Regions from separate parts of the Paenibacillus sp. SEL3 genome, predicted to be linked through region 3. Evidence: riboswitches for the same ligand, from Rfam matches in the RefSeq annotation. Region 3 holds a riboswitch; each other region holds the start of a gene.
The links. Region 3 has a riboswitch for cobalamin ahead of ACYCS5_RS21735 (ABC transporter substrate-binding protein). Riboswitches for the same ligand answer to the same signal wherever they lie in the genome.

Region 1 (3,279 bases), 1.9 Mb from region 3:
CACATATGCGTATGGATTTGGGTCGCAGGTTCAACGGTGGCCGTGGTCACAAGGAAGGCTTGAACTGCCCAATCCAGATAGGCTTGCTGTTGTTCTTTTTTCAGCGGAAGCCCTTCACGAATTGCGGGTTCATCGACCTGAATCATGCTGATGCCCGCTTGTTCCAGTGCCTCTACCTCTGCCCGTAATGCCAGAGCCAATTGTAAAGCAACTTGGCTACGCGGAATATCATTGCGTTCAAAAGACCAGTTCAAAATGGTCACAGGGCCTGTAAGCATTCCCTTAACAGGCTTGGAAGTTAACGATTGAGCGAATGCCGTTTCTTCCACAGTCATGGGCTGATCGAAGGAGACGTCTCCGTATATAATCGGCGGTTTGACACAGCGGGAGCCGTAGGACTGCACCCATCCGTTTTGTGTAAAAGCAAAGCCATTCAGCTTTTCGCCAAAAAATTCAACCATATCGGTCCGCTCAAATTCCCCGTGTACAAGCACGTCAATGCCAATGTCCTCCTGAATATCAATCCATTCCTTGATTTGCTGTTGGATGAACGTCCGGTATTGCTCGGCAGACCATTCTCCTTTGCGATAGTGCAGGCGGGCCTTGCGGATCTCGGCGGTTTGCGGGAAGCTACCAATGGTCGTCGTAGGCAGTGGAGGCAACTTCAGCTTATTTTGCTGAATCTCACGACGCTCGGCGAAAGGAACGCTGCGTGTTAGAGGCTCCTTTGCCAGCAAGTCAGCCAGATCGTCAGCTGTTTGTACGCGTGCCGCTGAGCTGTTGAAACGGGCTACCGCATCTGCACTTTGTCCAAGCTTGGTGAGTGCGGATGGATCGTGTTTGCCAAGTGCAGCCGTCAGGACGGCGATTTCCTCAAGCTTTTCATCGGCAAAAGCCAGCGCTTGCACCAGTTCTCGATCCAGCTTGTGCTCTGCTTCCAGACTGACTGGCACATGCAGCAGACTGCATGATGGCTGTACGATAAGCTGCTCGGCAGTGGTCTGTTCTGCTAACTGACCCAGCAGGATAGCCACAGCGTTAAGGTCGCTGCGCCATATATTGCGCCCGTCAATGACCCCAGCGCCCAGCGTTTTTCCTTTAGGGAAACCATGCTGCAATATATGCTGGAGATTTTCGCCATCATCATACACAAAATCAAGACCCAGTCCCTGTACCGGAAGTGCGGACAGACGCTCATAATGGTCCAGGCTGCCAAAGTAAGTTTGCAGCATTATATTTAAAGAGGGCGCAGCTTGGGCCAAAGCTTCATAGACTTCCTGAATAATGTCCAGATCCTCTACTGGGAATGAGGTGGTCAGGACAGGTTCATCGATTTGGACCCACTGAACACCTTCTGCTGCTAGTTCAGACAGGACACGGGTGTATAAAGGCAGGAAGGTTCTTATAATAGAAGCAAGCTCCTTGCGATCATAGCCTTTGGAAAGGGTAACGAATGAATAGGGGCCGATGAGGACCGGTTTCCCATCAATGCCTAGCTCTTGTTTTGCTTCACGATAAGCCCGTAAAGGTTTATTTTCAGTGAACACCGGGACTGCGTTTGCCAATTCAGGAACGATGTAGTGATAATTGGTGTTCATCCATTTGGTCATTTCACTGGCGGTTGCTCCCTTCTGTCCACGAGCGATCCCGAAATACACGGACAGAGGAATCGGACCTGCGGGACGATGGTTGAACCGTTCGGGTACGAGGCCAAACATCACAGATGTATCCAGCATGTGATCATAATAGGAGAAGTCTCCGACAGGAATGCGATCAATCCCCTTGTCACGCTGCTTGCTCAGATGCTCCAACCGTAATCTTTTCATTTCCGTTTGCAGTTCGCTTTCGCTAATACTGCCGTTCCAGAAGCGTTCCAGTGCTTTCTTCCATTCCCGGTTTTCGCCGATACGCGGATATCCCAGATTACTGCTAATTAAGCCGGACAATTCAGGCCATTCAATGACGGACATGTACTTTTCCTCCTAGTGGGTGGCTGTTTTATTTTTACGTACCAAAAAAGGCATTCTTCCCCCCAGAGTTAAAAATAAGTAGGGGAAAGAATGCCTCCGTGATTAAAAAATCAAAAATACGGCGACTGCTCTTAACACCTCCCTATCTTCCGTAGGTACTTGCGATGTTGTTAAAATAGGCAGGTCTCCTGACTTACGGATCATGACTCTCAGCATCCCTTCCCGGTCTGTGGACCAGTGGTTGTATGAACAGCTGAAAGTTCCCCGTTTACAGTGGCGGGACCGTGCCGGATTTGCACCGGCTTCCCTTTTAAGCCTGATCTGAATAGAACAGACACCTATCTCCAAGCTATGCGGTTAAGGTATGACGAATAATTATGCACTCGTATACTTGTTCACCATCATAAGTGAAACTTGCAGGATGCGCAATAGAAACTGCGATAGAAACTGCGATAGAAACTGCAATGGAATCTGTTAGGGATATGCAAAAAAAAGACAAGCCTCATCCATGATGGAGACTTGTCCTAGATTAGATATAGCATTTGCCGAGTAACCTTCGCCTTAAGTCAATGAAACGGTGTAACCTGCCTGAATGCTGGCTTTTACATCTACCAGACGCTGGTTGCGGCTGCCCCGGAAGGGAAGGGTCAGGTCCTTTTGCTGTTCTACAAAGCGACCATCCACAATCACATCGCACAAAAGTGCTAGCTCCTGTCGCTCCTGATCTGTGAGTAGATCTTCATAGACAAAGCCAGTGTAAGCCCACACGGTTCGGTCGGGACAGGCCGCACGGAAGTCGCGCACAAATTGCGAGCATTCTGCTGCTGAGAAAAACGGGTCTCCCCCGCAGAGAGTCAGTCCATCCAACAACGGATTATCCATGATGTCACGAATGACTTCCTGTTGTCGTTGGGGTGTGAATGGCTCACCTGCACGGAAGCTCCACGACGCTGGATTAAAGCATCCGGGACAGGCATGACGGCAACCGCTAATGAACACGACGGTGCGCAGGCCGTATCCTTCGTTCAGAGATTCCGGAATGTAGCCACACAAATTCACTTATGTTTCACCCGATCTCGAACTTCTGCCTGTTTTGCAGCATTAAAGCGAACGGTATAATCTCCTGTCAGATATCCGGTTACCCGACGTAAGCGCTGAAAGTGTGTGTGCTCCTCATCTGTGCCACATTGGGGGCAGCTTGTCCCGATAATTCCTTCATAACCGCATTCCGTACAACGATCCACCGGATGGTTGATGGAGAAGTAGCCGATATTCTGATGCAGCGCGTATTGAACAATTTTAAGAAACG
Region 2 (3,279 bases), 1.7 Mb from region 3:
CCGGTGGCGATGAACAATGTAGCAGGTGGCCAGGGCAGCGCGGATTTTGGACAGCCGCGTAATTTGCTGCTGGCGCTGGTTACATTATTGGTTATTCTGCTTGTGAATCGGTTGGCAAAGGGCTTTATGCGCTCGATTTCCGTGCTCATCGGTCTGTTTGCAGGCACGGTGGTTGCTTATGCGATGGGAATGGTGCATTTTGCTCCCGTGGCAGATGCGTCATGGGTGAGTGTTGCGCAGCCATTTTATTTTGGTAAGCCAGAGTTTAGCATTATGGCAGTTTGTACGATGATTATCGTCAATATTGTCAGCATGGTCGAGTCTACGGGTGTTTATCTGGCAGTAGGCAAGGCGATTGATCAAAAGGTAGAGCAAAAGCAGATCGTCAATGGACTCCGTTCGGAAGGACTTGCGATTATGCTTGGGGGTATTTTTAACGCGTTTCCTTATACAGCCTTCTCGCAAAATGTGGGTCTGATCTCGCTCACACGCGTCAAATCGCGGAACGTTATTTTTGCTGCGGGCGGTATCATGGTTGTTCTCGGTTTGCTGCCTAAGCTGGCTGCTTTAACGACAGTGATTCCTAACGCTGTGCTGGGCGGGGCGATGATCGTCATGTTTGGCTCGGTCGCTGCATCAGGCATGTCTATTTTGTCAGAAGTGGATCTGCGAAAGGAAAGCAATCTGCTGATCGCAGCATGCAGTATTGCTGTGGGCCTAGGTTCTGCCGTTCTGCCACAAATGTTCGACCAGCTGCCGAGCTTTGCCAAAATGTTGTTGCAAAATGGTATTGTTTCGGGCTCGATTACAGCGATTGTCTTGAACATCGTTTTGACGAGAAAACAAGGGGAATCGGTCAAAAGCGTGACGGTTCAGGAGGTTCCACAGAAGGTTTGATGATTAGAAATAAATAAAGATAGCCGGAGAGAGGACGTATGCCTCTTTTCCGGCTGTTTGGCATGGGGTTATCCAGATAGTAGATCCCCTTGCTGTCTGGGGATATATAGATAAACTGCGGAATGAAATGGGTAGCTCTAATTTGGTGCGTTTTCCAGTTTACTTACTAGAAGAATTTGCTAGAGCAGCGGGCGATATCATGGTATAATTTACCTTATGGATTTTGAATAGTGGTGGATGTTTTCGGACCACGGTGCAGCTTCCCGAAAGGGGGTGAAGCCGATGGTCAACCTTGTGTCGTGCTACGATGTGTTGCGTTGGATGGTTACGTTACTAAGCCTGGCGTTTAGTATTCGTAAACTTTATCGCTGGCTACGTCGAAAATTTCGGAACAAGCGAAAACCCACCGCGTAATTAGGTTGGCCCCTAACGGTGGGTTTCGTTTGCATTGACATTTAGTTATGCAGCGCGCCGTGGTGGTGATCCACAGCCTTTCAAGTCCTAAGAGTCTTTGCCGTTGGCGCGGCGAAGACTCTTTTTAGTATACGGACACGGTGGTTTACTCTATACCTAATTTTAACACTTCAATTGCGTGCACGCAATTGGAGGTTATGTCTTGTTTCTACCTTATCGTTCAAATTTAAATTATTGTGCAGCCTTTATTGACAAGCCTGTGACAACAAAATAAGATCGTAATGAAAAGAAATAAAGGAAGAAAACAGGTGTGAGCCGGACAACTCTATGTATGGGGTTTCGTAGAGACGATGTACATAGTTGTTGAGCATGTTCACTTAAAAGGGAAGTTCGGTTGATTCCGACACGGGCCCGCCACTGTATACAGGCATCAGCAGGATACTGCTGGAGCTTTCAGAACAGCCACTGGAATTGTGAAGAACCGGGAAGGCCTGAAAGATACGCCTGGAGTCAGGAGACCTGCCTGTTTTGACATCACTGTCAGACCCACGGGATGCTGGGGAGGTGGTTAGGCGTGCTGCATACGGAATGTCTGAAACCGATCTGATCCCTTCTATGTTTTTGGAGTTGGCTTCGAGGTGAGTTCTGACATTTTATATTGAAGGCATTTCTGACTGCTAATTAAGTGGTCTGGAATGCTTTTTTCGCGTTTTGCGTTAGGTTTATGCGATTTTACAAGATAGAGGGGGATTCATCGAATGATAAGCAGTCGTAGTAGGCGTTCATGGTTGATATGTACAGGGGTGATGCTGCTGCTGGCAGTTATGGCTCTTTCGGGATGTGCCAGCAATAGGACGTCGGATAGCTCCGGCAAGGGTGAAAACGCGTCAGCACAACAAACAGCGACAGATAAAAAGCTGGTAATGGCGTATACATGGAAACCGTCAGGCGTTGACCCGCATGGAGATAATAGCTGGGATGTGATGCGATCCGGTGCAGGTGAGACACTGGTACGTTTGAATGAAAAGCTGGAGCCTGTGGCTTGGCTGGCAAAGGAGTGGAAGCAGGATAGCCCTACAGTTTGGACGTTCAGCTTGCAGGATAAAGTCACTTTTCATAATGGAAAAAGTATGGATGCAGCAAGTGTAAAAGCGTCTTTGTTACGCTCTATTGAGAAAAGCCATCTGGCGAAGGATTTACTGAATGTGAAGTCCATTGATGTAAGCGGCCCGCTGGCCTTGAAGATCACGACAAACCAGCCGAATGCGGCGTTGGTGTCTAATCTAGCTGATCCATCGACGATTGTACTGGATGTGGCATCGATGAAAGATGAACAGAGTTACCCAGCGATGACAGGCGCCTTTAAAGTCAAAGCGTTCAACAAGGACCAATCCTTGGTCGTAGAGCGTTATGACGGATATTGGGGCGAGAAGGCACGATTAGCTGAAGCGACGATGAAGTTCATTACGGACGGGAATTCGCGCCTGATGGCGCTGCAATCCGGCGAGGTGGACGTAGCGACGGATATTCCGGTTGATAACGCAGAGGTACTGAAAAAGAACGACAAGTTACAAGTACTGTCAGCTCCGTCCTTGCGCACCCATATGATCGTGTACAATATGGAATCGCCAGTATTCAAGGATGCGGCGAACCGTAAGGTGGTGGACAGCCTGATTCCACGCGCATCGATTGTGAGCGCCGTCATGAGGGGCTTCGGTACGGAGGCAAGCAGCCCGTTCCCGAGCATTCTTCCCTTCGGTAAAGTTGAGCGTAAAGCGCTGGACGGAACGGCAGAGCAACTGTTGACGAAGGATGGCTGGCAGAAGGACGCCCAAGGGACATGGACTAAGCAAGGCAAGCCGTTCGAGGTTACGCTGCTGACTTTCCCTCAGCGTCCGGAGCTCTCTGTTATGGCTGAGGTCATCCAAAGCCAATTGCTGAAAGAGGGAATCCAGGTCAAGATTCGCA
Region 3 (3,279 bases):
TGGTTAACCAGAATGCCCGTGATTTGGCTGACCGGAAGCTTGGCCGAGCCGATGCCAAGACAGAGCAGCAGCGTCAGCAACAGCAGGACAAGACCTGTCCCTCCAAAGCCGATCAGTTTACGGTTCATTTGAAAATTTCAGGATACACGCCCTTGGCCACTTCCTTGAGACCTTCCGTTACGCGTGGACCCGGACGACTGATCAAATTATCATCCACGGCAAATACCCGGTTGTGGCGAACAGCCGATATTTGATCCCATCCACTGCGAGCTTTAATGATATCACCGAGCGTCTGGCCCGTTTTGTCGTCCTTGACACTTTTGCTGTACAAAATCACGTCAGGGTTCGCAGCAATAATATTTTCCTCACTGATTTGGTACCACCCCTTCTGCGTGGCACCTACATTTTCGCCGCCCGCCAACGTAATCAGCTCGTCCATAAACTCGCCTTTACCCACTGTCCAGCCTGGTGAAAACTCGACGTATACCCGCAGCTTCTGCCCTTTACCGATATTTTTAATTCCTTCTTTTACTTCTGCTACATCTGCTCTCATCTTGTCAGTCACCGCTCTTGCTTCTCTCTGATGATCGGTGATTTTCCCATACAATTCGATGTTAGCCATGACATCTTCCACTGTCTTCGGTTCCGTTTTAAAAATCATAATTCCCATGTCGCGCAGCTTGGTCGTAGCCTGTTCACTAAGTGATATCCCTGCAAAAACGACTTCCGGGTTCGCAGCAATGATCGCCTCTTCGTTCGGTTTCATAATACCGCCCACTTTAGGCTTTTTCGTAGCTGCTTCCGGGTAATCAGAGTAGTCGGAGACGCCGACAATTTCCTTATCCAGCCCAATGGCGAACAACGCCTCGGTTTCTGCCGGGGAGACGGAAACGATTTTATCCGGCGCTTTTTTGAATGTAAATTCCTGTCCTGTTGCATCTTTAACTGTGAGCGGGTAAACCGTTTTGCCCGGAGGCTCTTGTGCGTTTACTGCCTGTCCCGGCTGCTGTGAAGAAGCCTGACCCTCTTTATTTTCTGCATTTTTTCCATTAGCGCCACATGCACTCAGCACAACTGCCAAAATCAGAGCCAATAGACCTGTTGTCCACACCTTTATTTTTTTTCCTGCCATGATTTGCACCCCTTCATAAATAAATCGTTAAGAGCGTTACTTGAACATCATCAGATATCTTCTAAATCTAGCCTTCTTTTCCTATCAAAAACCCCCGCATCCTCATATCAGGACACAGGGGTCACGTTAGCGCAGATCGTGCGCAGGCGGCAGCTTCTTTCCGCATGGACAGTCACTGCGAACACGTCATCCTTTCCTCGAAGGATTATGGTGACAGGCGGACGGGCAGGTATCCTGACTTATGGTAAAATACATGTCCTGAAATTCTTTCATATGCTTAGTAACATATAAAGAGGACTAACGGGCATGTTTCCATTTACAGTGGCGGGACCGCGCCGGATTCACACCGACTTCCCTTTTAACAGCGCAGGGAGGGAAACCATAGTTTCATCACGCTGCGCCGACCTCGTCTGCTGGATATTTGATGTAGTGGTAGTCAAGCCGTTCTTTTACTTGATGATTATAGGTTAAAATGAGGCGGCTTACAACCCAAACAGCCTCTTTATCCGCTGGTGTCTAACCTAATGAGGAAGCATTTCCGCTATGTAATTGTGCGGTCCTGCCAGCCTCAATTGAATCCTTAATGCTTCTCCCGGCTTCGGATTCAGACTCCAAAAATCATGGCCCGGTATCAGCATGCAAGCTAGCTGACGAATTACGCCACCATGCGTAACGACCAAAACAGAGGGCGACGTAGCAGTCAAATCCATGGGTTGAACTTCCATAGCAACACGCCATTCATACAGAGAGTCAAGAAATTTGCGCAGACGATTTACAAAATCTGTCCAAGACTCTCCACCAGGTGGGGTGATCCGTTGCGGCTCATCAATCCAAGCCCGATACAACGACACATCCTTGAGCATGTCATACGTTTTTCCATCCCACTCGCCAAAATGAAGCTCTCGCAGACATGGTTCCATCATAGGAGGCATAGTAGATAGGGAACGCCCAGACGTCAACTCTGATTCCGGCACAATGATCTGCAAGGTCTGGCGACATCGCATTAAGTCGCTGCAATAGATTCGAGCAAAGGACTGACCTTGCAATTTTTCCTGCAAAGGCTTTAATTCCTGCTCTGCCCCCGGTAGCAAACCTAAGTCGGAGTGTCCCAGATATCGACGTTCCTTGTTCCATAAGGTTGTGCCGTGACGAACTAACACGAGCTCCATATCCCAATGCAGATCTTCTTTAGCATCATACGGCACCTTATCCTCCTGTGAGTTCGGTCTTTGTGCGTATTCTACTGTCCTTTTTGCTGCTATATCTTGTTTCAAGAAATGTCACTTCCTGCTCGATCATTATTCAGCGTGTCACTCCTCACCCTCACCGCACCCATCCCAAGGCAAAACAACCTGCGGCTCCTAACAAACACAATCCTACAAACATACTGGACACGGCGAACATCAGCTGGATCGTATGCCGTATATCTTTCGACTCTAGCGGTCGTATCCAATCCCCCATGTATGCACGAAAGGAGCGCACGCCATGATACACATTATATCCTCCAAGACGAATCCCCAATGCACCAGCAACAGCCGATTCCGGGAAGCCACTGTTCGGACTTGGGTGCAGACGAGCGTCTCGCTTGACTGTGCGCCAGCTTCTTGCAGCATCTCGTTTGTACATCCACGCCGCTATCACAAGCATTGCCGCTGTCAGGCGTGCTGGAATGTAGTTAGCCACATCATCTAGACGTGCTGAAGCCCAGCCTAAATGCAGATACTCTTCATTTTTGTACCCAACCATGGAATCGAGCGTATTCACAGCACGATAAGCCAGCGCCAAGGGTGCTCCCCCGATCAAGGCATAAAAAAGCGGGGAAATAATCGCGTCCACGATATTTTCAGCGACCGTTTCAACCGTACCGCGTACAATCTCAGGCTTATCAAGTTGCTGCGTATCCCGCCCGACTATCATGCCCAGCTCCCGCCGTGCCACAGCCAGGTCATCCGCCTGCAACGCTCGGTAGACTGCCATTCCTGCATCCTTTAGTCCTTTGGAAGCAATCGTGGTCGCAATCAGCACTATTTCTGCGCCGACAGATAACCACGGATGAATCCAGGCAAGCAATTGCAACAGCGCCCAGGCGAGCGCAAAGGAGCCTCCCGCCACAATGAGTGGAAGCAGTATACCTGCACGTTTCAGCC

Region 1: it holds a riboswitch for cobalamin, as region 3 does, so the genes downstream of both, metE (5-methyltetrahydropteroyltriglutamate--homocysteine S-methyltransferase) here and ACYCS5_RS21735 (ABC transporter substrate-binding protein) in region 3, are expected to answer to the same signal.
Region 2: it holds a riboswitch for cobalamin, as region 3 does, so the genes downstream of both, ACYCS5_RS13900 (ABC transporter substrate-binding protein) here and ACYCS5_RS21735 (ABC transporter substrate-binding protein) in region 3, are expected to answer to the same signal.

The regions. Positions count from the first base shown of each region.
Region 1 is NZ_CM137725.1:2,780,646-2,783,924, reverse strand. Features, by position in the region: gene metE (5-methyltetrahydropteroyltriglutamate--homocysteine S-methyltransferase) at 1-1,970, opposite strand, end outside; cobalamin riboswitch at 2,132-2,327, opposite strand; gene nrdG (anaerobic ribonucleoside-triphosphate reductase activating protein) at 2,532-3,029, opposite strand; gene ACYCS5_RS12880 (anaerobic ribonucleoside triphosphate reductase) at 3,026-3,279, opposite strand, start outside.
Region 2 is NZ_CM137725.1:3,002,806-3,006,084, reverse strand. Features, by position in the region: gene ACYCS5_RS13905 (nucleobase:cation symporter-2 family protein) at 1-897, shown strand, start outside; cobalamin riboswitch at 1,655-1,852, shown strand; gene ACYCS5_RS13900 (ABC transporter substrate-binding protein) at 2,070-3,279, shown strand, end outside.
Region 3 is NZ_CM137725.1:4,715,873-4,719,151, reverse strand. Features, by position in the region: gene ACYCS5_RS21740 (FecCD family ABC transporter permease) at 1-128, opposite strand, end outside; gene ACYCS5_RS21735 (ABC transporter substrate-binding protein) at 125-1,132, opposite strand; cobalamin riboswitch at 1,340-1,531, opposite strand; gene ACYCS5_RS21730 (histidine phosphatase family protein) at 1,654-2,406, opposite strand; gene cbiB (adenosylcobinamide-phosphate synthase CbiB) at 2,456-3,279, opposite strand, start outside.